DNA from 3 places in the Microbispora bryophytorum genome. Region 2 is predicted to be linked to each of the others. Evidence: predicted binding sites of a transcription regulator. Region 2 holds the regulator's gene; each other region holds the start of a gene.
What was found. Region 2 encodes LexA, which represses DNA repair genes until DNA is damaged. Its sites were predicted from a motif close to TCGAACANNTGTTCGA; they were not measured.
Positions count from the first base shown of each region.

Region 1: the regulator LexA is predicted to act here: its motif matches at 3,609-3,624, upstream of ACGFIB_RS01895 (SAV_6107 family HEPN domain-containing protein).
Region 3: the regulator LexA is predicted to act here: its motif matches at 5,620-5,635, upstream of ACGFIB_RS18380 (Rv2578c family radical SAM protein).

Region 1 covers NZ_JBICTF010000001.1:413,090-423,593, forward strand. The annotation lists gene pyrR (bifunctional pyr operon transcriptional regulator/uracil phosphoribosyltransferase PyrR) at 1-385, opposite strand, end outside; gene bldD (transcriptional regulator BldD) at 862-1,356, shown strand; gene ACGFIB_RS01890 (arginine deiminase) at 1,567-2,811, shown strand; gene ACGFIB_RS01895 (SAV_6107 family HEPN domain-containing protein) at 2,901-3,341, opposite strand; gene ACGFIB_RS01900 (L,D-transpeptidase family protein) at 3,746-4,660, opposite strand; gene ACGFIB_RS01905 (YbaK/EbsC family protein) at 4,787-5,263, shown strand; gene ACGFIB_RS01910 (GNAT family N-acetyltransferase) at 5,307-5,882, shown strand; gene metF (methylenetetrahydrofolate reductase [NAD(P)H]) at 5,898-6,827, opposite strand; gene ACGFIB_RS01920 (polyprenyl synthetase family protein) at 6,968-8,035, shown strand; gene thiE (thiamine phosphate synthase) at 8,145-8,789, opposite strand; gene ACGFIB_RS01930 (Rv2175c family DNA-binding protein) at 8,827-9,201, opposite strand; gene ACGFIB_RS01935 (NAD(P)/FAD-dependent oxidoreductase) at 9,245-10,423, opposite strand.
Region 2 covers NZ_JBICTF010000003.1:99,721-110,224, forward strand. The annotation lists gene leuS (leucine--tRNA ligase) at 1-715, shown strand, start outside; gene ACGFIB_RS09900 (S41 family peptidase) at 796-3,996, shown strand; gene ACGFIB_RS09905 (cellulase family glycosylhydrolase) at 4,214-5,896, shown strand; gene ACGFIB_RS09910 (MalY/PatB family protein) at 5,906-7,000, opposite strand; gene lexA (transcriptional repressor LexA) at 7,088-7,804, opposite strand; gene nrdR (transcriptional regulator NrdR) at 8,236-8,700, shown strand; gene ACGFIB_RS09925 (vitamin B12-dependent ribonucleotide reductase) at 8,821-10,504, shown strand, end outside.
Region 3 covers NZ_JBICTF010000005.1:210,088-220,591, forward strand. The annotation lists gene ACGFIB_RS18355 (SDR family NAD(P)-dependent oxidoreductase) at 133-894, shown strand; gene ACGFIB_RS18360 (glycosyltransferase family 4 protein) at 858-2,198, opposite strand; gene ACGFIB_RS18365 (class I SAM-dependent methyltransferase) at 2,295-2,954, opposite strand; gene ACGFIB_RS18370 (CatB-related O-acetyltransferase) at 3,030-3,686, opposite strand; gene ACGFIB_RS18375 (TetR/AcrR family transcriptional regulator) at 3,844-4,455, shown strand; gene ACGFIB_RS18380 (Rv2578c family radical SAM protein) at 4,559-5,611, opposite strand; gene ACGFIB_RS18385 (DUF3040 domain-containing protein) at 5,747-6,004, shown strand; gene ACGFIB_RS18390 (penicillin-binding transpeptidase domain-containing protein) at 6,014-7,636, opposite strand; gene ACGFIB_RS18395 (lysophospholipid acyltransferase family protein) at 7,696-8,358, opposite strand; gene ACGFIB_RS18400 (GNAT family N-acetyltransferase) at 8,782-9,318, shown strand; gene ACGFIB_RS18405 (NAD-dependent epimerase/dehydratase family protein) at 9,324-10,313, shown strand; gene ACGFIB_RS18410 (pyridoxal phosphate-dependent decarboxylase family protein) at 10,318-10,504, shown strand, end outside.

The DNA.
Region 1 (10,504 bases), on a different contig from region 2:
GCCTGCCCACGTCGTTCAGCGCGTCGAGCGCGGCGCGCACGGTGCGGCCGGAGTAGAGGACGTCGTCCACGAGGACGACGGTCCTGCCGTCCACGCCGTCCGGGGGCAGTTCGGTGCGGCCGAGCGGGCGCGCGGGCCGCAGGCGCAGATCGTCGCGGTACATCGTGACGTCGATGGCCCCGACGGGGACCTTGATCCCTTCGAACTGGGCGATGCGCCCGGCGATGCGGTGCGCGAGGGTGGCGCCGCGGGTGGGGATGCCGAGCAGGACGACGCTCTCCGCGCCCCTGGTGCGTTCGAGGATCTCGTGCGCGATCCGGGTGAGCGCCCGATGGATGTCGGGCCCCTCCAGAACGGCACGGGCCTGATTTCGGGCATCAGACATGAAAAAGTCACCGCCTTTCCCGCCTCACTGGACGGGTCTTAAAAGGGTGTCGGTTGTGCTTAGAGTATCAGGACCGTCTGCGAACCCCCCTCCCGCCAGGGGTGATGCCCGCGGAGGAGCCGTTCGCCCTCGGCGTGACGAGGACGTGCCGGGGGTCTTCGGGGACCTTCGGGAATCTTCCGGTGACGTTCCGGGACGTTCGGAGGGCGGGCCGGGGATCGGAAGCCACATCACGCCGGTGTCGGTGATTTCGGTGAGAGCACTGTTTGACGCTCTTTTTTCCAATCAGCTTGACCTTTGGGAGTGTCGGCTTTACCGTCACTGTCCGTAACCACAACACGCGACCTTCCTGGGTAAAACCCGACGCAGCGGTCACCGAAGGTGCCGGTCGCGGGCACCAGCCCCGGTGTTCGGAACGCTTGGGACAAGGACGCACAATCAAGTGAGAAGAGCCATAGAAAGCCGGGGGCCACACGATGCCGTCTGACTACGCCAAGTCGCTGGGCGCGCGCCTGCGCGCAATCCGGACCCAGCAGGGGCTGTCCCTGCACGGTGTGGAGGAGAAGTCCCGCGGACGGTGGAAGGCCGTCGTCGTGGGCTCCTACGAGCGCGGCGACCGCGCGGTGACCGTGCAGAAGCTCGCCGAGCTCGCGGATTTCTACGGAGTGCCGGTGTCGGAGCTTCTTCCGGGCGGAGCCGCTCCGAGCCCGCTTGCGCCCGCTCCCAAGCTGGTCATCGACCTGGAGCGGCTGTCACAGCTGCCGAAGGACAAGGCCGGCCCGCTTGCCCGTTACGCCGCCACCATTCAGAGCCAGCGGGGTGACTACAACGGCAAGGTGCTGTCCATCCGGCAGGAGGACCTGCGCTCGCTCGCGGTCATCTATGACAAGTCGCCGGTCGAGCTGACCGAGGAGTTCATCCACTGGGGCGTGCTCGACGCCGAGGCCCGCCGCGCCGTCGAGTCCTTCTGACCTTCCGCCCGGTTCGCGCGCGGCTCCCCGCGCCGACGTCCGTCCTGCCCGGCTCCCCTCGTGTCTGTCGCGCCTGACGGACCAGGCCCTGCGGCGCGTGGCCCGCGCTCGCGCCGGGCGGTGTCAGGCACCGCCTCGTCACCGGCGACGCTCCGGCAACGGAGAGCCGCCGGTGACGAGTGATTGCCGCCACGCGGGGATAGGCAGGACATGACGTTTCACGTGGGCTCCGAGGTGGGCAGGCTTCGCCAGGTCCTGGTCGACATACCCGAACTCGCGCTCAAGCGGCTCACCCCGGGCAACAAGGACGGCCTGCTGTTCGACGACGTGCTGTGGGTGCACCGCGCGCTGGAGGAGCACCGAGAGTGGTGCGAGGTGCTCGCCGGGCGCGGCGTCACGGTGCACCACCTCGGCGATCTCCTGCGGGAGGTCATCGAGATCCCCGACGCGCGCAAGCACATCCTCGACGGCAGCGTCGACGAGCACTGGTTCGGCCCCCTGGCCGCCGACGCGATCCGCAACACGTTCGACGCCCTCGACGCGGACGCGCTCGCGCCCCTGCTGACCGGCGGGATCACCAAACGCGAGATCATGGAGCTGGGCTGCGACCCCGGCTCCATCGCGTTCCACACCCTCGGCATGGACGACTTCGTCCTCCCGCCGCTGCCCAACCACCTGTTCGCCCGCGACACCTCCTGCTGGGTGTACGACGGAGTGTCGATCAACCCGATGCGGAAGAAGGCGCGCAGGCGGGAGACCGTCAACTACGAGACGGTCTACCGGTGGCACCCGCTGTTCGCCGCGGGCTACGACAACCCCGACGCCGGCGGGTTCAACGTCTGGTACGAGGGCGTGCGCATGGCCCCGGCCACCATCGAGGGCGGCGACGTCCTGGTGCTCGGCAACGGCGTCGTGCTCGTCGGGGTGAGCGAGCGCACCCAGCCGCAGGCCGTGGAGATGCTGGCGACCAACCTGTTCCGGACGGGGTCGGCGGCCCGCATCGTGGCGCTCGACCTGCCCAAGACCCGCGCGTTCATGCACCTCGACACCGTGATGACCAACGTCGACGTGGGCGTGTTCACCAAGTACGCCGGGCTCGGCATGCTCCCGTCGTACACGGTGGAGCCGGGCGACACCGACAAGGAGCTGAAGGTCACCGACCACCCGCCGGAGGACATGCACAAGGCGATCGCGCGGGCCCTCGGCCTCGACGACATCAAGGTCCTCACGCCGACGCAGGACGTGCACGCGGCCGAGCGCGAGCAGTGGGACGACGGCTGCAACGTGCTGGCGCTGGAACCCGGCGTGGTCGTGGCCTACGAGCGCAACACCACGACCAACAACCACCTGCGCAGGCACGGCATCGAGGTCATCACGATCCGGGGGAGCGAGCTCGGCCGCGGACGCGGCGGGCCGCGGTGCATGAGCTGCCCGCTGGAGCGCGACCCCGTCTGATCACCGTCGCCATCTGATCACCGTCCCCGGCCGATCACCGTTTACGGCCATGCTGAACGGGCGCACGGGGTCAGGGGCGGGGACGGAGGTCAGCCGGCCATGGGCAGAGTGGGACGGCCGGGCAGGCCGAGGATCGACTCGACCTCGCCGACGAACCTGTCCGCCTCCGCTATGATCTCCTCTGCGTCGTTCGGCGTGACGGACCGGACCATGCCGGCCTCGGCCGCCGCGCGCTTGGCCGCGCTCACCGCGAAGTAGGCCGCCCAGTCCGCGAGCTTGGGCTCGGCCTCCGGCAGCAGCTCCCAGGCGCTGCGCAGCCGCCGCCTGCGGCCGTCCATCGGCCGCGGACGGGCCGCGAGGATCCCGGCGGCCGCACGGAGGGCCGCCAGGTGGGCCGACACGTAGCGGTCCGCGGGAGTGGGCCCGACGGTGGCGTCCGCGAGGCATGCCCTGGCGTCCGCGAGGTGTGCCAGAACCGCCTGCGAGAGCCGGGGCCCGCTCTTGTGATCGTCGTCGTTCTGCTCGGTCATGCCCGCCTCCTTGAGTCGTGGCACTCCGGCGAAGTCGCCGGTGACTTCACAGTCGCAGATCGCACCGACAATTTCGCCGGCCGGGAGATCCCGTGAACCGCTCGAGATCGCCCGACGCATTCTCAGGCTCCCGTGGGCGGCCGGACGAGGAGCTTCCCCTCTCCCCGTCCGGCCCACGCCGCAGGCCGTGCCGCATCCGTCTCCGCCGACGACGAAGGCACGAGTCCAACGGGGTGGGCGCGAGCCGCGAGTCCCACGCCCACCCCATCGAACATAGATTCGACCCCGTCGCCTGTCAAGGCTGTCAACGAATACGTGTTCGAGGATCGCGTTCGAAACGCCGGCCGCGAACGGCGGAGGGGCCCCGCGCGACCATCTCGCGCGGGGCCCCTCCGGAGCCGGCGTCAGCGCCTGAAGGCGCCCCTGACGTGCACGGGAACGCCCTTGCCGAGCATGCCCGGCAGAAGCTCCGCCACGTTCATCGGCAGCCGCACGCAGCCGTGCGACGCCGGGTAGAGCGGCACCGACAGCGCGCCGTGGAGCGCGATGCCGCCGTTGAAGAAGATGGGGTTGTAGAGCTGCCCGAGGTAGGACCGGTGCCAGCCCTTGACCCGCCAGGTGGTCTTGTAGTCGCCGGTCGGCGTGCGGGCGCTGCCGGAGAACCGCTGCCGCTTGCCGTTCCAGGTGGCGTACTCGGTGTAGGGGATGCCGCTGCCGCTGGAGATGTGGCTGATCAACACCGGCACGCCGCCCCGGTACAGAACCATCACCTGCTTGGTCAGGTTCACCTCGACGCGGCTCGCCTTGCCCCTGGGCACCAGGACCTTGGGCGCGCGGGGGTTCTCCAGCGCCCTCCAGGTGCGGGCGGCGACCGTGCTGGTCGGCGTGATCCCCTGCACCTTCTGGAACGCCCAGAGAGCCGTCAGCGTGGCCCCGCCGTACCGGCCGTCGACGCTGCCGGGCACGTACCCGAGCTCCTTCAGCCGGGCCTGCAGCGCCTTCACGACCGAGCCCTTGGCGCCGAGCTTGAGCGTCTTGCCCGGGGCGGTGAACGGCGGATACCCCGTGGCGCGGGCGGGGACGGCGCTTCGCGCCGGGAGCGACGCGGACACCGGAAGCGACGGGAGCGCCGCGGACGTGGCGAGCACCGAGGACGTGGCGAGCGCCGCGGACGCCGGGAGCACGGTCCCCGTGGTGATGGTCCCCGTCGGCGCGGCGGCGCGCGCCTGCGCCGGGCCGCTCACGCCGGCAACCGCGAAGGCGGTCGCGAACGTCGCCGCCCCCGCCACGCCGAGCAGTCGCCGTCTACCCCTCATCATGACCAACCCCCTCATAAGCCCGCTTCTCGATCAAAGGACTCACCTTACGGTCCGATTGTGAGCCGCGTGATCGTAAGTGGCCATAATCGGCCGCGTATGTCCTGGCAATCCGTTTAGAGTGACCGGGTGGCAGAAAAGTTGCATCCGAACGTCGTCCGCGTTCAGGAGGCCCTGCGGGCCCACGCGGTGACGGGCGAGGTCGTCGTGCTCGACGAGGCCGCCCCGACGGCCGCCACGGCCGCGGCCCAGCTGGGCTGCGAGGTCGGCGCGATCGCCAACAGCTTGATCTTCGACGCGGACGGCGCGCCGTTGCTGGTGCTGACCAGCGGCGCCCACCGGGTGAACACCGATCTGATCGCGCGGCTCGTCGGCGCCGCGAAGGTGCGGCGGGCCACTCCGGAGTTCGTCCGCGAGCACACCGGGCAGCCCATCGGCGGTGTCGCCCCGGTCGGGCACCCCGCGCCCGTGCGCACGCTGGTGGACAGCTGGCTGAGCAAGCACGACGTGGTGTGGGCCGCCGCGGGGCACCCCCACACCGTCTTCCCCACGTCCTACGACGAACTGCTGCGCATCACCGGGGGCACGGCCACCGAGGTGGAGTGACGCTGCCGGACCAGCCCGGCGTCGTTTTGCTAGTGTGCGACGAGTGATCCAACTGCGACGGGTGGGGCCCGACGAGTTCAGGGCGGCACTGGACACCGTGCTGGAGATCTACGCGGTCGCCATGCGTCCGCCGTCGGACCAGCTCGCGGGCCGCATGGCGATCATGCGCAACCACGCCACCTATCCCGACTTCGACTGCGTGCTCGCCGAGGACACGCAGGCCTCCGGTGTCGCCGGCTTCGCGTACGGCTTCCACGGCGGCCAGGGGCAGTGGTGGCACGAGGTCGTACGCGGGGCGCTGCAGGACCGGGCCGGGCCGGTGGTGGCGAACGCCTGGTTCGGCGACGCCCTGGAGATCGCCGAGATCCACGTGCGCCCCGAGTATCAGGGCCGGGGAATCGGCCGGCGACTGATCCACACGCTGTGCGAGGGCCGCCCGGAGCGCACGGCCGTGCTGTCGACGCACGACGCCCCCACCGTGGCCCGGCACCTCTACCGGGACGTCGGGTTCGCCGACCTGATGACCCGGTTCGTCTTCCCGGGCGGTTACGAGGAGTACGTCATCGCCGGGGTGCGGCTGCCACTGCCGCTGCCCGAGGGCGCGGCCCTCGAAGGCTGATCGGGACCGGCCGGCTCAGCCGGCCACGGCGGCGGGCACGCCGTGCAGCGCCTGGAACACCTCGCGGGTCGCGCTCGACCGGTTGAAGGTGATGAAGTGGATGCCGGGAGCGCCCTCGTCGAGAAGCTTCCGGCACATCTCGATGGCGTGCTCGATCCCGAGGCGACGGACCGCGGCCGGGTCGTCGGCGACGGCCGCGAACCGCTCGGCCAACTCCGGCGGGAACGGCGCACCGGACAGCTGCTCCGACCGGGCGATCGTGCTCATCTGCGTCACGGGCATGATGCCGGGGATGATCGGGGTGTCGCACCCGCGGGCGGCCACGCGGTCACGCAGCCGCAGGTAGTCGTCCGCCTCGAAGAACATCTGGGTGATCGCGTAGTCCGCGCCGGCCCGGCACTTCTGCACGAAGTACTCGGTGTCCGACTCGATGGTCGCCGACCTGGGGTGCTTGTAGGGGAAGGCGGCCACTCCCACGCAGAAGTCCCCCGCCTGGCGGATCAGCCGCACCAGCTCCTCGGCGTAAAGGACGCCCTCCGGGTGCTTCACCCACTCGTCCAGCGGGTTGCCGCCGCGCGGATCGCCGCGTACGGCGAGGATGTTGCGCACGCCCGCGTCGGCGAACCTGCCGACGAGGTGGCGCAGCTCGCGGATCGAGTGGTCGACCGCGGTGAAGTGGGCGACGGGGGTGAGCGTCGTCTCGTGCGCCAGCCGCTCGACGATGTCCACCGTACGGTCCCGGGTCGAGCCGCCGGCGCCGTAGGTCACGGAGACGAACGTCGGCCGCAGCGCTTCCAGCTCGCGGATCGCCCGCCACAGCTGGCGCTCCCCCTCGTCGGTCTTCGGTGGGAGGAACTCGAACGAGAACGAGCGCTCGCCCGCGGCCAGCAGTTCGCGGACCGTCGGGACGCGATCAGGAAGCCGCGAGGGCAGACCGAGAGCCATACCGGCAAGGGTACAGCGATAGCGGTTTTCGCCGCCCTCGCGGTCTTGCTATGTGGACATTTGTCCCATGAGGGCGAGTTGGCCCACTTGGATGGGATCTGCTGCTGGGTGACCGGATCAACCCCGGTTAGTCTCTCAGTATGACCGCTTCCGCCGCCTCGCTCGATTCCATCCGTACGGAGGTGGACCGCGCGCTCCGGGACTTCCTCGACCGGCAGCGACCACACTTCAGTGACCCTCATCTGGCCGCCCTGCTGTCCGCCGCGGAGGACTTCATAGCGGGCGGCAAAAGGCTGCGCCCCGCCTTCTGCCACTGGGGCTGGCGGGCCGCCGGCGGAGGCGACGACCCGGGACTGCACTTCGCCGCCGCCTCGCTGGAACTCCTCCAGGCCAGCGCGCTCATCCACGACGACGTCATGGACGCGAGCGACGTGCGCCGGGGCATGCCGTCGGCACACCGCCGGTTCGAGCGGATGCACGCCGAGGCGGGCTGGCACGGCTCCGGACAGCAGTTCGGCGAGGGCACGGCCGTGCTGCTGGGCAACCTGCTCCTGGTGTGGTCCGGGGAGATGTGGCGCACCAGCGGCCTGGCGCCCGAGGCGATCGCCGCCGCCCAGCCGCTGCACGATTACATGCTCACCGAGCTGATGTGCGGGCAGTACCTCGACCTGCTCGAACAGGCGCAGGGCGAGAGCACGTTCGACAGTGCGCTGCGGGTGGCGCTGTACAAGAGCGGCAAATACTCGGTCGAGCAGCCGCTCAGGCTCGGGCTCGTCCTCGCCGCCCAGGCTTCGCACGCCTGGATCGACCGGCTCTGCGTGCAGTACGGCCAGCAGGTGGGCATCGCCTTCCAGCTCCGCGACGACATCCTCGGCGTGTTCGGCGACCCGGCGGAGACCGGCAAGCCCGCCGGGGACGACCTACGCGAGGGCAAGCGGACCGTGCTGATCGCGCGTGCGCTCGCCTCGGCCACCCCCGCCCAGACCGCGGTCGTACGCTCCCTGCTCGGCGACCCCGCGCTGGACGCCGAGGGGGTCGGGCAGCTCCGGACGGTGATCGAGGAGACCGGCGCGCTGGCCGCATGCGAAGGCATGATCAAGCGCTACCTCGACGACGCGCTGCACGCCCTCGACCAGGCGCCGATCGAGGAGGAGGCCCGCACGGCGTTGGCCGCCCTGGCCGTGGCCGCCACGTCCCGCCGCACCTGACGCGAGGCGCCGGCCGGACCGGCCGCGACATGAGTGGACGGCTCCGCGTCGACGCCACCGGGCCGCGTCGCGGGCGCCGGCCGTACGGGCCCGGAGGAGGCCGTTCCGATCAGAGCGGGACGGCCGACAGCCGGGCCTTGAGCGCTGCGGCGGCGGCGCCGGGGTCGTCGGCCTCGGTGACGGCCCGGACGACCACGGCGCGGCGCACGCCGTGCGCCATCACCTCGTCGAGGTTGTCCGGGCCGATGCCGCCGATGCCGAACCACGGCCGGTCGGCGCCCAGGCGCGCGGCGTGCTCCAGCAGCGCGGGGCCGGGCGCCGGACGGCCGGGCTTGGTGGGCGTGGGCCAGATCGGGCCGCAGCAGAAGTAGTCCACCCCCGGCTGCACGGCCGCGGCCGACGCCTCGGCCGCCGAGTGCGTGGACCTGCCGATCAGGACGTCGGGACCGAGGATCTCCCGGGCCACCGGGACCGGGAGATCGTCCTGGCCGAGGTGCAGGATGTCGGGCCGGGCGGCGTAGGCCACATCCGCCCGGTCGTTGACCGCGAGCAGCGCACCGTGCCTGTCGCAGGCCGCGCGGAAGACCTCCAGCAGGTCCAGCTCCTCGCGCGCCTCCAGGCCCTTCTCCCTGAGCTGGACGATGTCCACCCCGGCGGACAGGACCGCGTCGAGGAACTTCTCCAGGTCGCCGCGGCCCCTCCTGCCGTCAGTGCAGAGGTAGAGCCTGGCCTGCGCGAGCCGCTGTCGCCGGATGTCGTTCACCCGACCACAATGCCACGCGCCGGAGGGGTCAGAAGCCCAGGGCCTGGGCCCTGCGCTTGACCTCGGTGTGCCGGCCCCCCACGATCGCGTCGATCGGGGACCCCGGTAGCGAGTCGTCCGGGGTGAACAGCCACCGGATCGACTCCACCTCGTCGTACCCGGCGTCGGCCAGGACCGTGAGCGTGCCGGGCAGGCCCTTGAGCACCTCGCCGTCCGCGATGAACACCGCCGGTATCTGCGGCTCGCCGCCGCCCCGCCGGACGCCGACGAGCTTCTTGTCCTTGAGGAGTTGCTTGGCGCGGCCGATGCTGAGCACCAGCTTCTCGGCGGCCTCCGAGAGGGGGAGCCACTCCCCTACGAGCTGGTCGGTCTCCCGGTCGATCTTCGCAACAGTAAGCGTCACGGGTCCACCATTACCACACACGAGCTCCGGGGATACACCTCGATTAGGCCATAATGCAGTCGCGAAGCGCCACGGCCGGGTCCGCGACCCGCAGGGGATCGAGCCGCCGGCCACTTTCGACGATCTTGCGACCCTGCACCACGTCGCGCGGCCGGTCGACGGTGAGCACCGCGGCGAGCCGGTCGTCGGCCGTCAGCCAGCAGACCGACCACTTCGCGTCCCTGCGCGGGTCGCCGCGCAGCACCATGCGGTCGCCGGCGTCCCGATGACCGGCGAACTGCACCATGTGACCGAACTGCTCGGACCAGAAGTACGGCACGGGGTCGTAGACCGCCTCCTCGCCCAGCAGGGTGGCGGCGGCCGTGTCGGGGGCCTGAAGCGCGGTGTCCCAGTGTTCGACCCGCAGCCGGGCGTGGAACCTGCGCGACCACCAGTTCGCGCAGTCGCCCACCGCGACCACGTTGGGCAGCGACGTGCGCAGGTGCTCGTCGACTACCACCCCGTCGTCGAGCCGGACCGCCGACCCCTTCAGCCAGTCGACGGCCGGGCGCACGCCGATGCCGGTGACGACCACGTCGGCCGGCACCCGGGCGCCGGACATGAGCGTGAGACCGTCGGCGTCCACGGTGCCGACCATCGCGCCGAGGCGCAGCTCGACGCCCGCCCGCGCGTACCAGTCGGTGGTGTGGCTGCCCACGGCGGGCCCGAGCGCCACCGCGAGCGGGCTCTCCCCCGCCTCCACCACGGTCACCGCGCAGCCCGCCCTGGCCGCCGCGGTGGCGACCTCGGCACCGATCCAGCCGGCCCCGACGACGGCCACGCGGGCGCCGGGGACCAGCCGCTCGCGCAGCGTGAGCGCGTCCTCGATCGTGCGCAGCACGTGCTGGCGGCCCTCTCCGCGCAGGCGGATCGGCGTGGCGCCGGTGGCGATGACCAGGCCGTCGTACTCCAGCTCGCCCTCGGTCGTCTCCAGCACGCCGTCGCGCAGGCCCTTGGCCGCCGTGCCGAGGCACAGCCGCACGTCGAGGGCGTCGAGATCGGAGTCGACCACGGTGGAGTCGGTCTCTCCGAGCAGCACCGCCTTCGACAGCGGCGGCCGGTCATAGGGGCGATGGTGTTCCTCGCCGATGAGCGTGATGCGGCCGGTGAATCCACCGGCCCTCAACGCCTCGATGCTTCGCACGCCGGCCAGGCCGGCACCCACCACCACGACGTGATCCACAGTTTGACCATAGATTGTGAACGGGGGCCCTGGCCAACGGGCCCCTCATAACGAGTTGGGCAATTGACGCGCACTTATGCG
Region 2 (10,504 bases):
CAAAGCGATGTCCAAGACGCTGGGCAACGGCGTGGACCTCGGCCAGCAGATCGACGCGTACGGCGTGGACGCCGTGCGGCTGACCATGGTCTTCGCCGGGCCGCCGGAGGACGACATCGACTGGGCCGACGTCTCACCGGCCGCGTCGCAGAAGTTCCTCGCCCGCGCGTTCCGCGTGATGGCCGAGGCCGGTGCGGCCTCCGCTCCGGGCGCCGACCTCTCCGGTGGCGACGTCGAACTGCGCAAGGTCACCCACCGGGCCATCGACGAGGTGACCAAGCTCGTCGAGAGCCACCGGTTCAACGTCGCGGTGGCCCGCATGATGGAGCTGACCACAGCCACCCGCCGGGCGATCGACACCGGGCCGGGCGCGGCCGACCCCGCCGTCCGCGAGGCCGCGCAGACCCTGGCGGTCATGCTGTCGCTGGTCGCGCCGTACGTCGCGGAGGAGGGCTGGGAGCGGCTTGGGCACGCGCCGTCGGTCGCCACGGCCGGCTGGCCCGAGGCGGATCCGGCGCTGCTGGTCCGGGAGTCTGTCACGGCCGTGGTCCAGGTGGCGGGCAAGGTCCGCGACCGGCTGGAGGTCTCCCCGGACATCTCCGAGACCGACCTGCAGGCCCTGGCCCTGGCGTCGGACAAGGTCCGGCCCTACCTGGACGGCGAGCCGCGCAAGGTGATCGTGCGGGTGCCGAAGCTCGTCAACATCGTTCCGTAGCCGGCTACTCCGGCTCCGCCTACCGTGAACGAACCTGTCCGGTACGGCGGAGCCGCCGCCACCCGGCATAGGGTGCACGTGTGGCGAACGGCGCGTACCTGAGATACCCCCACCTGAACGGTGACCTTCTGGCCTTCGTGGCGGATGACGACGTCTGGCTGGCGCCCACGAGCGGCGGCAGGGCGTGGCGCTTCACGGCCGACCGGGTGCCGGTCTCCCACCCCCGGTTCTCCTCCGACGGCGCGCGCATCGCGTGGACGAGCACCCGCGAGGGTGATCCCGAGGTGTTCGCCGCCGGTCTGGACGGCGCCGAGGGCGAGCGGCTCACGCACTGGGGCAACGGCATGACGGGCGTGCGCGGCTGGACCGAGGACGGGAACGTGCTGGCCGTCACCGCCGCGGGTCACGGCTCACGGTCCCGGCAGTGGGCCCACGCGGTGCCGCTGGACGGCGGCCCGGCGACGGCCCTGCCGTACGGCAGGGTCAGCGAGGTCGCGGTCAGCGGCGCCAAGGTGGCCGGCGTCTCGGCGGTATGGCGCGAGCCGTCGCAGTGGAAGCGATACCGGGGCGGCACCGCGGCCAAGATCTGGGTGGACGCCACGGGGGACGGCGAGTTCACCCGCCTGTTCCCCGGCAACCCCGCGCAGCACTGGTCGGTCATGTGGGTGGGGGAGCGCCTGGCCTTCCTCGCCGACACCGACGGCGACGGCAACCTCTACTCCTGCCTGCCCGACGGCTCCGACCTGCGGCAGCACACCGCGCACCGCGGCTTCTACGCGCGGCATGCCGCCTCGGACGGCTCCCGCGTCGTCTACAGCCTCGGCGGCGACCTGTGGCTGCTGGAGAGCCTGGACGCCGAGCCGTACAAGCTGGACGTCACCCTGAGCGGACCGCGCCCGGCCAGGGCCACGTACCCGGCGCCGAACGACGTCGGCGGCTTCGCGCCGGACCGCGTCGGGCGGGCCAGCGTGGTCGAGATCCGCGGCACCGCCCACTGGCTGACCCACCGCGACGGCCCCGCCGGCGTGCTGCGCGCCGAGCCCGGCGTCCGGGTACGGCTGCCGCGGCCCCTCGACTCCTCCTCGCATCCCGAGGCCGGCCGGGCCGTCTGGGTGTCGGACGCCTCCGGCGAGGACGCGCTGGAGATCGGCACGCCCGGCGGTGAGATCCGCACGCTGGCCGCCGGGCAGCTCGGCCGGGTGCTCGACCTGGCCGCCGCGCCGGACGGCGGACACGCCGCGGTCGCCACCCACGACGGGCGGCTGCTGGTGGTGGACCTCGACTCCGGGAACGTCCGCGAGGTGGACCGCACCACCCACGGCGACGTGCGGCACCTCACGTTCTCGCCGGACTCGGCCTGGCTCGCGTGGGCGCACGCCTACCAGCCCTGGCGCTGCCATCTGAAGCTCGCCCGGGTGGACGGCAGCACCGCGATCGAGGTCACCCCGCCGCGCTTCAACGACTACAGCCCGTCCTTCACGACGGACGGCAAGTACCTGGCCTTCCTGTCCGATCGCACGTTCAACCCGGTCTACGACAGTCACGTCTTCGACCTGTCGTTTCCCGCCAGTTGCCGGCCGTACCTGGTGCCGCTCAAGGCCACGACACCCTCGCCGTTCGATCCCTCACTGGCGGGCCGCGGCTTCGGCGGGGAGGACGACACCGGCCCCGACGCCAAGAACGACGCCAAGAACGACGCCAAGAGCGACGGAAAGAGCGACGGCAGGACCGGCCCGCCGCGTCCGACCGAGGTGGACGCCGACGGGCTGGCGGCGCGGATCGTGCCCGTGCCGGTGCCGGCCGGCATCTACTCCAACCTGCGTGCCGCCAAGGGCGGCCTGTTGTGGCTGCGCCATCCGCTCACCGGCGAGCTCGGCGACGGCACCGAGCCCGGCGAGCCGATCCTCGAACGCTACGACCTGGTCAAGCGCAAGGCCGGCGAGCTGGGCAGGGACTTCGGGGCCTTCGAGGTCAGCGGCGACGGCACGCGCCTGGTGGCCACAGGTGGCAACGGCCTGCAGACCCGCGCCACCGGAGACGACGACGAGGTCGTCACCATCGACCTGGACCGCGTGGCCGTGACCGTCGACCCGGTCGCCGAGTGGCGGCAGGCCTACAACGAGGCCGGGCGGCTCATGCGCGACCACTTCTGGCGGGCGGACATGAACGGCGTGGACTGGCCGGCCACGCTCGACCGCTACGCCCTCCTCGTGGAGCGGATCGGCGCCTACTCCGAGCTGATCGACCTGCTCTGGGAGGTCCAGGGCGAGCTGGCCACCTCCCACGCGTACGCGCGGCCGAGCGGAGGCGGCCACGATCCCCGGCGCCGTCAGGGCCTGCTCGGCGCCGACCTCGCCCGGGACGGGAACGGGGTGTGGCGGATCGGCCGCATCCTGCCGGGGGAGTCCTCCGACCATGAGGCCCGCTCGCCGCTGCTCGCGCCCGGCGTCGCCGTCCGGGAGGGCGATGCGATCGTCGCCGTGAGCGGGCGCCCGGTCGATCCGGTCCGTGGGCCGCTGGCACTGCTGTCCGGCACGGCGGGGCGGCCCGTGGAGCTGACCGTCCAGCCCGGTTCGGGCGGCGAGACCCGCCGGGTCGTCGTCACGCCCGTCGCGGACGAGACGCGGCTGCGGTACCACGACTGGGTGGTGGGACGGCGGGAGTTCGTGCGGGAGGCGTCGGGCGGGCGGCTCGGCTACCTGCACGTGCCGGACATGATGTCCACCGGGTGGGCGCAGTTCCACCGGGACCTGCGTGCCGAGATGGGCTTCGACGGGCTCGTCGTGGACATCCGCGACAACGGCGGCGGGCATGTCTCCGAGCTGGTGCTGGAGAAGCTCCAGCGGCGGGTGACCGGGTGGTCGCTGGCCCGGGGGTACGAGCCGGCGCGATACCCGGACGACGCGCCTCGCGGGCCGATCGTGGCGGTCACCGACGAGTTCGCCGGATCGGACGGGGACATCGTCAGTGCCGGAATCAAGAACCGCGGCATCGGACCGCTCGTGGGCACGCGGACCTGGGGCGGCGTGATCGGCATCGACTCCCGTTACTCGCTCGCGGACGGGACCGTCGTCACGCAGCCGCGGTACTCGTTCTGGCTCGAAGGCGAGGGGTGGGGCGTCGAGAACCACGGCGTCGACCCGGACGTCGAGGTCGTCGTGACGCCGCAGGACCTGGTCGCCGGGCGGGATCCGCAGTTGGCCCGGGCGGTGGAGCTGGCACTGGCGGCGCTGCGGGACAGGCATCCGGCCACCCCGCCGGAGTTGCCGCCGCTGGAGTGATCCCGGCGTCGAAACTCGTCGGCATCGTGCCGTGACGGGACGTTGACGATCGGCTGGCCTTCCGGACAAAATTACGCGCGAGCCACAAACTAGTCATATCGATGCAGGCGTGCGGTCAGGGCATGCCGCGACCACCACCGCTCCGGCGGTGGTCTGGGGTGCGCGCCTGACCGCATGGCTCGCCGTCGGCGTGCGTGCCCCACGTGGGAGGCACGTCTTGTACAGACGAATTCTCGGCGGGCTGGCAACGGCCGCCGCGATGGCGGCGACGGTTCTCGTCGTCACGGGGTCGCCGGCGAACGCCGCCGGCACGGGCACCGGCTACCTGCACACCAGCGGCAACAAGATCGTCGACAGCACCGGCGCCACGGTCCGGCTGACCGGCATCAACTGGTTCGGCATGGAGACCGACAACAAGACCTTCCACGGGCTGTGGGCGAACAACCCGTGGAAGAGCCAGCTCGACCTCATGGCGAACCTGGGCTACAACACCATCCGGGTGCCGTTCTCCGACGACGCGCTGAAGCCGGGCGCGCAGGCGACGAGCGTCAACACCTACTCCAACCCCGACCTGATCGGCCTGTCCCCGCTGCAGATCCTCGACAAGGTCGTGGACTACGCGGGCCAGAAGGGCATGCGGATCATCCTCGACCGGCACCGGCCGACCAGCGCGGGCCAGACGGCGCTGTGGTACACCTCGGGCGTCCCCGAGTCCACCTGGATCAACGACTGGAAGTCGCTGGCCCAGCACTACGCCGGCAACACCACCGTCATCGGGGCCGACCTGCACAACGAGCCGCACGCGGACGGCACCAACCCGAACGCGACCGGCTCCTGCTGGGGCTGTGGCGACGAGTCGCGCGACTGGCGCCTGGCGGCCGAGCGCGCGGGCAACGCCATCCTGTCCGTGCAGTCCAACTGGCTGATCTTCGTGGAGGGCGTGAGCTGCCCCAGCGGCGGCCTGTCCAACGTCTGGGACAACGACACCAGCAACGACGAGGACTGCGGCTGGTGGGGCGGCAACCTCACCAAGGCCGGGCAGTACCCGGTCCGGCTGAACGTGGCCAACCGGCTCGTCTACTCGCCCCACGAGTACGCCACCTCGGTCTTCCACCAGACCTGGTTCGACGACCCGTCGTACCCGGCCAACATGCCGGCCATCTGGGACAAGTACTGGGGCTACCTGTACAAGCAGAACATCGCGCCGATCATGGTGGGCGAGTTCGGCACCACGCTCGCCAGCAACATCGACAAGGTCTGGCTTCAGGAGCTCATGAAGTACATGGGCAGCGGGGTGAACGGCATGTCGTTCACCTACTGGTCGTGGAACCCCAACTCGGGGGACACGGGCGGCATCCTGAAGGACGACTGGGCGACGGTCGACCAGGCCAAGCAGAGCATCATCTCGCCCTACCTGATCCCGCCGACCGGTGGCGTCAACCCGTCGCCGCCGGTGTCGCCGTCGGCCTCGCCCTCGCCGAGGGTCTCCCCGTCGGTTTCACCGTCTCCCTCTCCGTCGGCCTCGCCCTCGCCGAGGGTGTCGCCGTCGCCCTCTCCCTCCGCGTCGCCGTCGGCGTCTCCTTCGTCGCCGGGCGGGAAGACCTGCACCGCCACCTACAAGGTCGCCAACCAGTACCCCGGCGGCTTCCAGGGTGAGGTCACGGTCAACGCGGGTTCCTCGGCCATCTCGGGCTGGACCGTGAAGTGGGCCTTCCCGAACGGCCAGAGCATCAGCCAGCTCTGGAACGGCACGCTCAGCGCGAGCGGGTCGAACGTCACGGTGACGAACATGTCCTACAACGGCACGCTGGCCGCCGGGGCCTCGACCATGTTCGGCTTCAACGGCAGCTGGTCCGGCAGCAACGGCGTTCCGTCCACGGTGACCTGCACGGCGAGCTGAGCGGGCGCGTCACGTCAGTGCGGCGGCGATCCTGGACAGGATCTCCTCCAGGATCGCCGCCGAGGTCGCGAAGTTGAGGCGGGCGAAGGTGTCGCCGCCTCCGTAGTTCGGGCCCGGGTTGAGCTTGACCCGGGCCTCCCGTTCGAGGAAGTGCGCCGCGCCGGGCACGCCGAAGTCGAGCCACGCGAGATAGGTGGCCTCGGGCATGCGGTACCCCACCGACGGGAGCCGCTCGGCGATGCGCCTGCGGTTGCGGTCCAGGATCGCCAGCACCTCCTCCAGCCACGCGTCGCCGTGCCGCCACGCCGCGACTGTGGCCTCCACGCCGAGAACGCTGGGCGCCCCGTAGATGTGGGCGGGCTGGCGGCCGAGCGCGTCCCTGGCGTCCTTCGCGCCGATGTGGGCGACCGAGCAGTGCAGTCCGCCCATGTTGAAGGCCTTGCTGGCGGAGGTCAGCGTGACCGTGCGCTCGGGCAGGATCGTGGCGAACGGGATGTGCCGGGCAGGGGCGTACGTCAGGTCGGCGTGGATCTCGTCGGAGATCACCAGCGTGCCGTGCCGGTCGGCGTACGCCGCGACCGCATCGAGCTCCTCACGGGTGAACGAGCGGCCCGACGGGTTCTGCGGGTTGACCAGCAGGAGCACCCGGACGGGCGCACCGGGCACCTCGAACCTGCCGTCGGCCGTCAGCGGCATGGGCACCAGGCGGCGGTTCATCGCGGTGATCGTGGTGAGGAAGGGGTCGTAGGCCGGAACGTGCAGCGCCACCGCGTCGCCGGGGTCGGTCATGACGTGCAGCAGCACCTGGAGGGCCTGGTTGAGGTCGGTGTAGGACCGCACGTGCGCCGGATCGGCTCGCCAGCCGTACCGCGCCTCCATGCGCTCGGCGAACGCCTCCGCCAGGGGCCCGGCGGTGGGCTCCTCCAGCCAGGCGGGATAGCCGAGGTCCGTGGCGGCACGTCTCGCGATCGCTTCCGTGACCGCCTCGGGCACGGGGAAGTCCATGTCGGCGACCCAGGCGGGGATGACGCCGGATGCGGCGTGGGCCCATTTGATTCCGTCACGCCGGCGGGCCGCGTCCAGGGACAGTGAGTCAAGTTTCACCCGACTCACCCTAATTGCCGATAATTGACCGCCTGAAAGGCGGCCGCCGCGCCCCGCGGTGCGTTGTACCGCGGGGCGCCGGCGCGGCTACAGCTTGCGCAGGACGGCCGTGACCTTGCCGAGCACGGTGGCCTCGTCGCCCGGGATCGGCTCGTAGTTGGGGTTGTGCGGCACCAGCCACACGTGCCCGTCCTTGCGCTTGAACGTCTTCACGGTGGCCTCGCCGTCGATCATCGCGGCCACGATGTCGCCGTTGTCGGCGACCGGCTGCTGCCGCACCACGACCCAGTCGCCGTCGGCGATGGCGGCCTCGATCATCGAGTCGCCGGAGACCTGGAGCAGGAACAGCGTGCCCTCGCCCACGAGCTGCTTGGGCAGCGCGAACACGTCCTCGATGCTCTGCTCGGCGAGGATGGGCCCACCGGCCGCGATGCGGCCGACCAGCGGCACGTAGGCCGCGGTGGGCCGGTTGAACCCGGCCTCCTCCTCGGAGGTGGCGTCCGGGTCCACCCACAGCACCGGCTCGCCCGGCAGCCGGACCTCCAGGGCCCGGGGCCGATGGGGATCACGCCGGAGGTAGCCCTTACGCTGGAGCGCCGTGAGCTGGTGCGACACGCTGGAGGTGCTGGTCAGCTGGACCGCTTCCCCGATCTCCCGCATGGACGGCGGATAGCCGCGCTGCTGGACCGAGTCGCGGATCACCTCAAGGATCTTCCGCTGCCTGGGGGTGAGGCCAAGCGAGTCGCGCCTGCGAACCGCGAGGTCGCTGACGCCATCCGCTTGCTCACTTCGGTCACTCACGATGCCACCTCTCGATCCGTGTTCCTCATGTCGCACAGAGCGACCGTACCGCGATTCAAGATCGCCGTCAAACAATTGTTCGATATCCAGCGAAATCACCGATCTCGCCGTCCACCTCATCGTACGGGAGTTCGATCGATCCCGTGTTCGATTTACCCGATCTTCTCTGGCCGCAGTACGCCCAGGTCAGGGGCCGTGCGGAAATGGGCTGGGGAAAGGCGGGTAAAGGGCGTATTCCGCGCCGGTGGGGCAGGTGGTGCGGCCGTGACTGGAGGCGCGACACGCGCGCCGAACAGGAACTTCCATGGCCAACGCCGGTTCGACTTGCGTTCAAGGTCGGGCGCTCCTACGGTTGGACCACAACATCTAGTAGTCACACCGGTGTAAGTTCACCACACCTTGTGTTCAGGATGGGCGTTCAGGGAGGCGATGACGTGCACTGTCCGTTCTGTCGCCACCCGGACACCCGGGTCGTGGACAGCCGCGCGGCCGAGGACGGGGCGGCGATCCGTCGCCGGCGCACCTGTCCCGAGTGCGGGCGCAGGTTCACCACGCAGGAGACCGTACTGCTGATGGTGAGCAAGCGCAGCGGGGTCACCGAGCCGTTCTCCCGGGAGAAGGTCATCGCCGGCGTGCGGCGGGCCTGCCAGGGACGCCCGGTCGGCGAGGACTCCCTCGCCCAGCTCGGGCAGCGCGTCGAGGAGAGCATCCGGGGCACCGGCGCGGCCGAGATCGCCTCCCACGAGGTGGGCCTGGCCATCCTGGGCCCGCTCCGTGACCTCGACGAGGTGGCCTACCTGCGCTTCGCGTCGGTCTACCGCAGCTTCGAGACGCTTGCGGACTTCGAGGCGGAGATCGAGCGGCTCCGCGTGGCCCACGGCACGGCGGGCGAGGAGTAGGCGCCTTCCGGGGGACCGGGACGAGGCGGGCGGCGGCGCGCGACGGCGCGGCGCGACGATGTGGTTATAACGAGCGTGGTCCGGAGAAGGGGCTCCATCGGGCCCTGGGAGGGGGAAGTCATGACGGAGACCGTGAGCGGCACCGTATCGGGTGCGGGGGGTCGGCCGGGCAAGCGCCCGCGCAAGGGCCTGAAGATGAAGCGCATCTTCACCACCCCGGGTGTTCACCCGTACGACGAGGTCCGCTGGGAGCGGCGCGACGTCGTGATGACGAACTGGCGGGACGGCTCGGTCAACTTCGAGCAGCACGGCGTGGAGTTCCCGGACTCCTGGTCGGTCAACGCGGCCAACATCGTCACCACCAAGTACTTCCGCGGGGCGGTGGGCACCCCCCAGCGCGAGTCGAGCCTCAAGCAGCTCGTCGACCGGGTCGTGGGCGTCTACACCAGGACCGGCGTCGAGAACGGCTACTTCGCCTCCGACGAGGACGCGGAGATCTTCGACCACGAGCTCAAGCACGCGCTGATCCACCAGATCTTCAGCTTCAACTCCCCGGTGTGGTTCAACGTCGGCACCCTCTCCCCCCAGCAGGTGAGCGCGTGCTTCATCCTGGCCGTGGACGACACGATGGAGTCGATCCTCGACTGGTACAAGGAAGAGGGCGTGATCTTCAAGGGCGGTTCGGGCTCGGGGGTCAACCTCTCCCGCATCCGATCGTCCAAGGAGCTGCTGTCCAGTGGGGGCACGGCCAGCGGCCCGGTCTCCTTCATGCGCGGCGCCGACGCCTCCGCCGGCACCATCAAGTCGGGCGGCGCCACCCGCAGGGCGGCCAAGATGGTCGTGCTCGACGTGGACCACCCCGACATCGAGGAGTTCATCGAGACCAAGGCGCGCGAGGAGGACAAGGTCCGCGCGCTGCGCGACGCCGGGTTCGACATGGACCTCGGCGGCAAGGACATCGTGTCCGTCCAGTACCAGAACGCCAACAACTCGGTGCGGGTCTCCGACGAGTTCATGCGCGCCGTCGAGGCCGGCGGGAGCTTCGGCCTGCGGGCCCGGCTCACCGGAGAGGTCATCGAAGAGGTCGAGGCGCGGTCGCTGTTCCGCAAGATGGCCCAGGCCGCCTGGGAGTGCGCCGACCCCGGCCTGCAGTACGACGACACGATCAACGACTGGCACACCTGCCCGGAGACCGGGCGCATCACGGCCAGCAACCCCTGCTCGGAGTACGTCCACCTGGACAACTCCTCGTGCAACCTCGCGTCGATCAACCTGCTGAAGTTCCTGCGTGACGACGACTCCTTCGACGTCGGCGCCTTCGTGAAGATCACCGAGCTGATCATCACCGCGATGGACATCTCGATCACCTTCGCCGACTTCCCGACGGAGAAGATCGCCGAGACCACCCGGGCGTACCGCCAGCTCGGCATCGGCTACGCGAACCTGGGCGCGCTGCTGATGGCGACCGGCCACGCGTACGACTCCGACGGCGGCCGGGCCATCGCGGCCGGGATCACCTCGCTGATGACCGCCGTGTCCTACCGCCGCTCGGCCGAGATCGCCGGGATCGTCGGCCCGTACGACGGCTACCAGCGCAACGCCGAGCCGCACAAGCGGGTCATGCGCAAGCACGCCGCGGCCAACGACGACCTGCGCACGCTCGACGCCATGGACAAGGACCTGCACGCCGAGGCCACCCGGCAGTGGCAGGAGTGCCTCAAGCTCGGCGAGCGGAACGGCTACCGCAACGCCCAGGCGTCGCTGCTGGCCCCGACCGGCACCATCGGCCTGATGATGGACTGCG
Region 3 (10,504 bases), on a different contig from region 2:
CCGTGGCTGCGTGAACCGTGGCTGCGTGAACCGTGGACATGTGGGCCGTGGCAGCCCGGCGCGCGACGCGGTCAACTGGGCGTGACAGCCCCCGCCAGGGGGCCGTGTCCCCTATGACCAGGAGCTTCCATCATGACCTCTCAGCGAATCGCCCTCATCACCGGCGGCAACCGGGGCCTCGGACGTGCCACGGCACTCGCCCTCGCCGAGCGCGGCGTCGACGTCGTCATCACCTATCGGGCCGGCAAGGACCAGGCCGAGGAGGTCGTCGAGTCCGTGACCGCGCTCGGCCGCACCGCGGTGGCGCTGTCACTGGACACCGCGGTGGTGGCGGGGTTCGGCGACTTCACGGACGAGTTGCGCCGCACCCTGCGCGAGCGGTGGCACCGGGACGACTTCGACTACCTCGTCAACAACGCCGGCATCGCGGTCACCGCGGCGTTCGCCGACACGACCGAGAGCGAGTTCGACGCCCTGATCGACGTGCATCTCAAGGGTGTCTTCTTCCTCACGCAGAAGCTGCTGCCCCTCATCGCGGACGGCGGCCGGATCGTCAACCTCTCGACCGGGCTGACCAGGTTCACGAGCGTGGGGCAGGCGGCGTACGCGTCGGTGAAGGGCGCGGTGGAGGTGCTGACGCGATACCTCGCCAAGGAGCTCGGGCCGCGCGGCATCACGGTCAACACCGTCGCCCCCGGACCGGTGGCCACCGACTTCGCGGGCGGCGTCATGCGGGACGACGAGGGGTTCCGCGCCATGCTCGCCTCGCAGACCGCGCTGGGACGGGTGGGGGAGCCCGCCGACGTCGGGGGCGCGATCGGCGCCCTGCTCGCCGACGGGAGCGGCTGGATCACCGGTCAGCGCGTCGAGGTCTCCGGCGGCATCCTCATGTGACCGTGGCGTTGCCAGTCGTCCTCGCTCGCCCCGTCCGGCCTGTACGCGAGCGGGGCGCCGGGCGGGAGAGCGCGGCGCCGGGCCACCAGGCCGGACAGCAGGTCCTCCCACCGCGCGCCGACGACGTCGAGGTCGTGGCGCGCGGCCGTCTTCAGTGCGTTGGCGCCCATCCGGCGGCGCAGGTCCTCGTCCTCGATGAGCGTGCAGATGGCGTCGGCCATCGCGTGGATCTTCTCCGGCTTCACCAGCAGCCCGTCGTGGCCGTGGCTGATCATCTCCTTGGGGCCGGTCGGGCAGTCGTAGCTGACGACGGGGACGCCCTTGCTCATCGCCTCGAGGATGGCCATCGGCATGCCCTCGTGACGGGAGCTCAGCACGAACATCGAGGCGTCCGCGAGGACGGCGCCGACGTCCTCGGCCGGGCCTTCGAGGAAGACCCGCTCGCAGAGACCGCGCTTGTCGATCGACGCCTGGAGCTTCTCCTGCCGGGGGCCGCCGCCGTAGATCCGCAGCGTCCAGTCCGGGTGCCGGGCCGCCACGTGCGCCCACGCGCGGATGAGCAGGTCGTAGCCCTTGCCCCAGGTCAGGCGGCCCACGGTGACGACGGTCTTCGCGGTGAGCGGCGAAAGGCCGCCGTTCAGGCGGGGCGTCGCGTTGGGCACCTGCGCCAGCACGGCCGGCCGGTCCACGCCCGCCTTCTCGAAGGACCGCTCGTAGGCGCGCAGGTCGGCCTGTGTGAGGGTGACGACCGCGTCGTGCCTGCCGTACCTGCGGATGATCTGCCTGCGCACCGCCGGCTGGTGGGAGGACAGGTTCCCGTGCTCCTGGGCGACCGTGATGATCTCCGGTGGTGCGAAGCGGGCGGCGATCAGGTTCAGGCCGGGCCGGGTCCCGATGAGGGCGCCCCCACGGCGGGAGCGAATGTAGCGGACGAGTTTGAGGTCGGTGCGCAGGGTGAACCAGTGGTAGGCGGCCTCGCCCTTCGGCACCAGCCTGCTCGGGAACCGCGACAGCAGGCCCTTGCGCCGGGGCAGCCGGTCGTCGAGGTAGCGAACACGCACTCCGGGAGGAACCTGGAAGAAGGGCTCCTCGCGTTCCCGTACGACGCTGACGATCTCGACATCATGAGTGCGCGCCAGTTGTCCGGCGAGGTTGAAGACCGTGCGGATCGTGCCGCCCATGCCGTTGGCGTGCAGCAGCAGGATGCGGATCTCGTGACCGTCGGGCGGCGGCGCCGACCGGGCACGCTGCCGGTCGCGGGCCTCCAGCGCCCGTACGACCACCCTGGCCGCTTTCCTTGCCACCCTGCGGTGAAGAGAAGGCACAGCCACGCCCCGTTCCGTGTCAGATGAAGATCCCCTTCCCTGTGACGTAACCGGCAGTTGCTTCGTTGTTGTGACCTAGGTCACAGCGTGCTTGGAAAGCTCATATATGGTCGTCCGTTTGCTGGGGACGTCCTCCAGATAGGCGGGCACGCGATGCACTGCGACCTGCTCGAACACGCCTTCAGGGAGATAGGAGCAGGCGCGGTCGGGCACGCCGATAAGGACATCGCCGCCGGCCCGGGACAGGAACGGGGTGACCCGCCGGGCCAGCGGTTCCTCGTAGTAGACGTCCCCGGCCAGCACGACCTGCGGGGACGGCGTCCCGTCGAGCAGGTCGCCACCGGCGATCCGCACCGCGACGCCGTTGGCGCGGGCGTTCACGGCGACGGCCGCCAGCGCGTACGGGTCGACGTCGTTGGCGACCACCAGGGCGGCTCCGGCCAGCGCCGCGGCGACCGCGACCAGCCCCGAGCCGCTGGCGAGGTCGAGGACGGTGCGGCCCCGCACAATCTCGGGGTGGTCGAGCACGTGGCGGGCCAGCGCCTGCCCGCCCGCCCAGGGGCAGGCCCAGAAGGGCAGCCGTCCGGCGCGCTCCCACAGCTCGTACACCCGGTCGTCCCCGCCCGCGTCCGGCACGGCGCCGGGCATGACCAGGCGCAGCCGTATCTCCGGCACGTACGGCACGGCCGCGAGCCTGGTGTGCGCGCGGACGAAGTCCTCGGCGTCGTGCTCCACGGCCGCCGATCGTATCCGCACGGACAACCGTCCGGAGCGGCCGGAGTTCTCGATGTCGCCGGCAGAAGCACCGGATCATCCGTGAGGGAGCGCCGGCGCCGCGTTCTCCAGGGCGTCGATGCTTCCGGACATGATCGTGCGGATGTGGTCGGTGATGTGCTGGAGCGGCCAGTCCCACCAGGCCAGCGCGAGAAGGCGCTCGATGTCCGCGTCGCCGTAGCGGCGGCGGATGAGCCTGGCGGGGTTGCCGCCGGCGATGCCGTAGTCGGGGACGTCGTCCACGACGACCGAGCCGGACGCGATGATCGCTCCGTGGCCGATGCGTACGCCCGGCATCACCATCGACCGGTATCCGAGCCAGACGTCGTTGCCCACCACCGTGTCGCCCCGTCCGGGCAGGCCCGTGATGAGGTCGAAGTGCTCCGCCCAGGACCCGCCCATGATCGGGAACGGGAACGTCGAAGGCCCGTCCATGCGATGGTTGGCGCCGTTCATGATGAACCGCACGCCTTCGCCCAGGGCACAGAACTTCCCGATGACCAGCTTCTCCGGCCCGTAGTGGTACAGCACGTTGCGAGTCTCGAACGCGGTCGGATCGTCCGGGTCGTCATAGTACGAGAACTCGCCGACCTCTATCAGCGGCGAGGCGATCAGCGGCTTCAGCAGCACCACCCGCGGTTGCCCGGGCATCGGATGCAGCACGGTCGGGTCGGGGGGCACGGCCGGCATCATGCGTCGTTTCCTTCCTGGCCAACGCTTCGAACGAGAGTCGATGGCGCCACTACTGCGACAGTTGGTGCGTTAAGATGCTGCCACGACGCCGTTCCCAGGAGCAACCGGACCACCAGCGATGACTCCTTCAGCACCACCACCGGAGGGCGCCAGGCCCGTGCCGCCGCCTCGGCGCCGCCCCGGCGGCCGTACCGCCCGAATCCGCAGGCAGGTGCTCGACGCGGTGCTCGCCGAGCTTGGGGAGCACGGTTATGACGGGCTCACCATGGACTCCGTCGCCGCCCGCTCGGGTGTGCACCGCGCGACGGTGTACCGGCGCTGGGGAGACGTCGGCGGCCTGCTCGCCGACGTCCTGGACGCGGCGGGCGACGACGCCTGGCAACCCCCGGACACCGGTTCCCTGGAGGGCGACCTGGCGGCACTGAACCGCGAGATCCATGACGCGCTCACCGCACAGCCGCCGATCGTGGCGGCCCTGATCGCCGCCTCGTTCCGCTCCGAGCAGGCCGACCACGCCCAACGGCGGCTCTGGGAGGACCGGTACGCCCGGTGCGAGGTCATCGTCCGCCGGGCCGTCGAGCGCGCCGAACTCCCGCTGGGCACGGACGCCCGGCGACTGCTCATCGCCGCCACCGCGCCCGTGTATCACCAGTTGGTGCTTCTCCGCACGCCGCCCGGCCCGGACCTGCCCGGCCAGGCGGCCAGAACCGCCGCTCTCGCCGCATCCGCCGGCGCCTTCGCCGTGCCGCCACCGGCCGGTGCTACCTGACCGCCCCGGCCCGGCCCGGGCCGGGGCCGAGCAGGAGCGGCCGCACCTACCGCTTTTCCCTACGGCCGCCCATCCCCGACGGCCGCTTACCGCCGACGGCCGCCTAAAGGAGCGTGAGCTGTTCGGGCGCCGCGGCCGGTGCGGGCGGGGGAGCCGGCCGCTCACCGGGCCGTTGCCCGGCACGAGTGCCGCGCGGGGCCGACCGGCCGATGCCGTGCTCGCGGGCGAGCGCGCGCACGGCCTGGCCGATCCGTTCCTGGTACGCCTTGGGGGCGTAGGCGCCCCGGCCGTACAGCTCCAGATAGCGGGGGACGAGCCGGGGGTGCTCGCGCGACAGCCAGGCCATGAACCACTCACGCGCGCCCGGCCGCAGGTGCAGCACGATAGGTGTGACGTGCGTCGCGCCGGTCTCGGCGATACGGCGCACCGTGGTCTCCAGCGCCCGCGGGGAGTCGCCGAGATACGGGAGGATCGGCGCCATGAGCACGCCGCACGGGATGCCGTGCTCGTTCAGGGTGGCGCACACCTCCAGCCGTTTGCGTGGCGAGGGGGTGCCCGGCTCGACGGTCCGCCACAGCGACTCGTCGGTGAACCCGATCGAGACGGCCGTGCTGACGTCGGTCACCTCCGCCGCCTCGGCGAGCAGCGCGAGATCGCGCAGGATCAGTGAGCCCTTGGTGAGGATCGAGAACGGGTTGCGGGCGTCCCGCAGGGCCGTGAGGATGCCCGGCATCAGCCGATAGCGGCCCTCGGCCCGCTGGTAGCAGTCGACGTTGGTCCCCATCGCGACGGGGTGCCCGCCCCACTGGGGCGCCGCCAGTTCCCTGCGTACGAGGTCGGGGGCGTTGACCTTCACGACGATCTTCGAGTCGAAGTCCCGCCCGGAGTCCAGGTCGAGGTATTCGTGCGTCCTGCGGGCGAAGCAGTACGTGCACGCGTGGGTGCAGCCGCGGTAGGGGTTGATCGTCCACTCGAACGGAACCCGGCTGGCCGACGGGACCCGGTTGATGATCGACCGTGCGTGGATCTCGTAGAAGGTGACGCCCCGGAACTCCGGGGTGTCGAAGGTGCGGGCCACGGCCGATCGGGCGAACAGGGGAGTCGTCTCTCCCTGCCCGCCTTCCCCCGTTTCGAGCCGCAGCCCGTCCCACCGCACCCTCCGATTAGAACAGAGGTTCGATGGAGATCGCAACATGCAACGCGTCGTAAATCGCGGCCCTGGAAACGGCTAACGATCTTCATCGTTGGGGAGAACGTCGGCACATACCTTGCGTTCTGGGAGAGTTGCGCGATGGCCTGGTCGCAGGACGAAGAGCGGATGCTGGCGATGATCGAGCGGCACCTCACCGACGAGGATCCGAAGCTCGCGGCCAGGCTCGAGTCGTTCAACCACCGTGCGGAGCGCGGGCGGCAGGGAAAGGGGGCGGGCCGCCGCCTGCCGGGCCGCTCCACCGTGATCATCGCGGTCAGCTGGCTGCTCATCGCCACGTTGATCGCGACCCTGCTCGTTATGGCCCTGCGGCACGACGCCGCCGCTCTTCCGGTGTAGCGACCGGCCTCAGGACAGGGACTTGAGGAAGTGCGCGGCGACCGGGGCGGCCACCCCGCCGCCCATGCCGCCGGCCTCCACGACGACGGCGAAGGCCAGGTCGCCGCGGAAACCCATGAACCAGGCGTGCGAGTCGAGTTTCGGCCCGGTGCCGAACTCGGCGGTCCCGGTCTTGCCCGCCGTGCCCGCGGGCAGTCCTGCGGCGTGGGCGGTGCCCTTGGTGACGACGGCCCGCATCATCGACCGCAGGCTCGCGACGACCTCACCCGGCAGCTTCTTGGGGCCGGCCTTCTGCTCCAGCGAGGGCACCAGCGTGGGTGGCCGCCAGGAGCCGTCGGCCACCGCCGCGGCCACGTTCGCGATCACCAGCGGGCTCGCGGTGATCCTGGCCTGCCCGAACGACTCCGCGGCCAGTTCGGCGTCGCTGGTGGCCTTCGGCATGCTGCCGGGGGTCGCCGGGACGCCGATGCGCAGCGGCTGGTTGAAACCCAGGTCCGTCGCCAGGTCGTACAGCTTGCGCGCGCCCAGCTTCTGGGCGGCGAGCGGGGCGAACGTCGTGTTGCACGAGTGGGCGTAGGAGTCGAGGAACGACAGCGACCCGAACGCCTCGTGGTCGGAGTTGCGGATCTTCAGCCCGCCGACGACCGCCTCCTCTGGGCAGGTCACCCGGCTCGCCGGGGTCAGCCCCTCGGCCAGCAGTCCGGCGGCCGTGATCGTTTTGAACGTGGATCCCGGGGCGTACTTGCCGTCCAGCGCGCGGTTGAAGCCGCCCTTGTTGTTCACGACGGCGAGGATCTCGCCCGTCGAGGGTTTGACGGCGACGAGCGAGGTGGGCTTGTCCAGGTCGCGCACCGCGTCGGCGGCGGCCTTCTGCACCTTCAGGTCGAGGCTGGTACGGAGGTCCTTGCCGGGGGAGCCCTTGACGGTGTGCAGGGTCTTGCGGCTCTCGCCGACCACCTGGATCTCCGTGGTGGGGGTGCCGGCGAGCTGCTTCTGGAACGTCTCCTGCAGGCCGCCGCGGCCCACGGCGTCGCCCTTCTTGTAGGCGGTGCCCAGCTTCTCGACGTCCTTGTCCGTCGCCTTGTCCAGGAAGCCGACGAGCTGCTGCACCGAGCCGCCCACGTCGCCGCCGTCGATGCGCTCGCCGTTGGCGTCGGTGACGGCCGCCCGCTGCGGCCACGACGTCCTCAACGCCAGGTGGTTGGTCCCGTCGAGCGCGGGATGAACCGCGGACGGCGACCAGTCGACCTTCCAGTAGTGGTCCTTGACCACGAGCGCGAGCGAGCCCTTGTAGGTCCAGTCGCCGACGTTCTTCACCGTGGCGGTGGCGGTGTAGGAGGCGGTCGCCCGGTCGTCCTTCTCCGCGCCGGCCCGTACGTCGCGGACGGCGACCTTCGTCACCGCGAGGTTCTTGGTGAGCTCGGCGTACGCCGCGTCGAAGCCGGCGGCGGGTGAGGCGAGCTCGGCCTTCATCGCCGCGAGGTCGCCTCTCGACCAGGCCGCGGTGAACCGCGCCGCCGTCTCCTGCGGCGTGCCGCGCGTGTGCAGCACGTAGTAGGCGCCGCCGGCGGCCGTCCCGGCCAGCACGACGGCCACGGCGGCCGAGATCGCGACGGTACGTCCTCGCGGCACGCGCACCCCCAATGACGGCCCTGTGGTCGGGTTCAGAGCCTAGCGGGGCCGACTGGCATTTACACTCCGGCTTCGCCGGCGCCCTTGACGCTGGCGGCGTACCGGGGAACGTACTCCTGGCCGGACAGGCGCTGGATCGCGACCATGACCTCGTCGGCCACCCTCCGCCGGTCCCTGGCGCTGCCCGCGTCGCCGGTGAAGGTCATCGGCTCGCCGAACCGCACGCCGATGCTGTGCAGGCGCGGCACCGAGGTGCCGGGCGGCAGCACCTTCTGGGTGCCGAGCATGGCGACGGGCACGACCGGGGCGCCGGTGGTGAGTGTGAGCCAGGCCACGCCGACCTTCCCCCGGTACAGCCGGCCGTCGGGGGAGCGGGTGCCCTCGGGATAGATGCCGAACAACTCGCCCGCCTTCAGGACCTCCACCGCGGCGTCCAGCATGTCCTGGGCGGCGGAGACGTTCTCCCGGTCGATCTCCATCGCTCCCATCGCGCGCATCCAGGCCGCGGCGACGGGGTTGCCGGTGAAGTACTCCTTCTTGGCCACGAACCGCACCATGCGCGGCACCAGGGCCGGCATGAAGAACGAGTCGAGCACGGACAGGTGGTTGGAGGCGATGATCGCGGGCCCGTGCGTGGGGACGTTCTCGCGTCCCTCCATCCGCGGCCGCCACAGCGCGTGCATGACGGGAACGCTGACGAGCTTCAGGGCGGGGTAGAGCACGGCCTCTCCTTCTCCGGTCCGACGGACATACCCTAGGCCGCCCGGACCCCTGTTCAGGTGTAGGCCCCCTGCAACACACCGCCTGATGTTTTGTACGGCTTCACCAACACTTCTTTGCGCCCAGGCGAGGTCGGAACCCCCTGGCGGTGTGGGGCCGAGCCTGGGGAAAAGACACGGCGCCCCGCGAGAACGAGTCTCGCGGGGCGCCCACGTCGAGGGCCGATGTGGCGGTCGCCTCCTCGGCGAGATGCACAACACGGCTCCAGCCGAACGGTATTCCGTGAAGGCGGTGATTGCGGCCCGGGGGACACAAACCACATCGGCCATGGATGACTCTAGCCGACTTTCGCCTCTGCTTTCTCCCGCCCCCCGTATCGGTGTCCGTCATCAGCGGCCAAAGCCCGCGTGCACTATCGTCGCCGGGTGGCGCATCTGATCAGAACTGAGCGGCTCGTGCTGCGGCGCTGGCGCGAGGAGGACAAGGAGCCTTTCGCCGTCCTGAACGCCGATCCGGTCGTCATGGAGCACTTCCCGGCCACGCTCTCCCGGGAGGAGAGCGACGCTCTGGCCGAGCGCGTCGAGGTCGCGTTCGGCGAGCGCGGGTTCGGCTTGTGGGCGGTCGAGGCGGACGGGGAGTTCATCGGCTTCACCGGGCTGTCGGTTCCGAGGTTCACCGCCCACTTCACCCCGTGTGTGGAGATCGGCTGGCGGCTCGCCCGGTCCGCCTGGGGGCGGGGATATGCCACGGAGGCGGCGCGGGCGTCGCTGGAGGACGGGTTCGGCCGGGTCGGTCTGACCGAGGTCGTCTCGTTCACGGCGGTGCCGAACGTCCGCTCGCAGGCGGTCATGCGGCGGCTGGGGATGACCCACGATCCCGCCGAGGACTTCGACCACCCGGTGCTCTCCGAGGGTCACCCGCTGCGCCGCCACGTTCTGTATCGGATCCGGAGGCGGAAGTGAGCGGCATGCGGTTGCTGGTGCTGGGCGGCACGACGTTCGTCGGCCGGTGGGTGGTCACGGCGGCCGTGGAGCGCGGCTGGCACGTCACCACGTTCACCCGCGGGCTGGTCGGCTGGGCCCACCCCGGGGCCGAGGCGGTGATCGGCGACCGGCTGCGCCCGGCCGGCCTGGCCCCGCTCGCCGAGACCCGGTGGGACGCCGTGGTGGACACCTGGGCGGGCGCGCCCCGGGTCGTGCGCGACAGCGCCCGCGCGCTGGCCGGGTGCGCGGGCCGGTATGCGTATGTCTCCAGCAGGGCGGTGTACGCGCCCCCGACGCCGGCCGGCCTGAACGAGGACTGGCCCACGGTCGAGGCGTCCGCGGACGCCGAGGACACCGGCTACGCCCCGAACAAGCGGGGTGGCGAGATCGCCGTGGAGGAGGCCTTCGGCGACCGCGCCGTGCTGGCCAGGGCCGGGCTGATCCTCGGGCCGTACGAGGACCAGGGACGGCTGCCGCACTGGCTGCTGCGGGCCGCGCGGGGCGGGGAGATGCTCGCCCCCGGCCCGGCCGACCAGCCGTTCCGCTACGTGGACGTGCGGGACCTCGCCGCCTGGCTTCTCGACGCGGCCGAGGGCGGCGTGCCGGGCCCGGTCAACCTGGTCAACCCGGAGGGGCACTGCACGACCCGCGACCTGCTGGAGGCCGCGGCCGAGGTCACCGGCGGGCTCGCGGAGCCGGTCTGGGTCGAGCCCGAGGCGATCGAGGCCTCCGGGATCGACCGGTGGGCGGCGCTGCCGGGATGGATCCCGCCAGGTCCCGCGCAGGCCGGGCTCATCCGGACCGACGTCGGCCGGGCCCTGGCCACCGGGCTGCGGTGCCGCCCGGTGGCGGAGACCGTCGCCGACACGTGGGCGTGGCTGAGCGGGCCCGGCGACATCCCCGACTTCCCGCCCGGAGTGGACCCCGCCGAGGAACAGGCCGTGATCGATGCCTGGCGGCGACCGGCGTCGTGACGCGATGACGGACGACCTGCGCGAGGCGGCGCGACGGGCCGCGGACACGGCGGCCGACCACCTGGCCGCGGTTCCCCGCGGCCCGGTGTGGCGGCCGGTGGCCGGCCCGGACCTCGACTGGCTGACCCGGCAGCCGCTGCCCGCCGCGGGGCGCCCGCTCGCGGAACTGCTCGGCGACGCCGACCGGCACG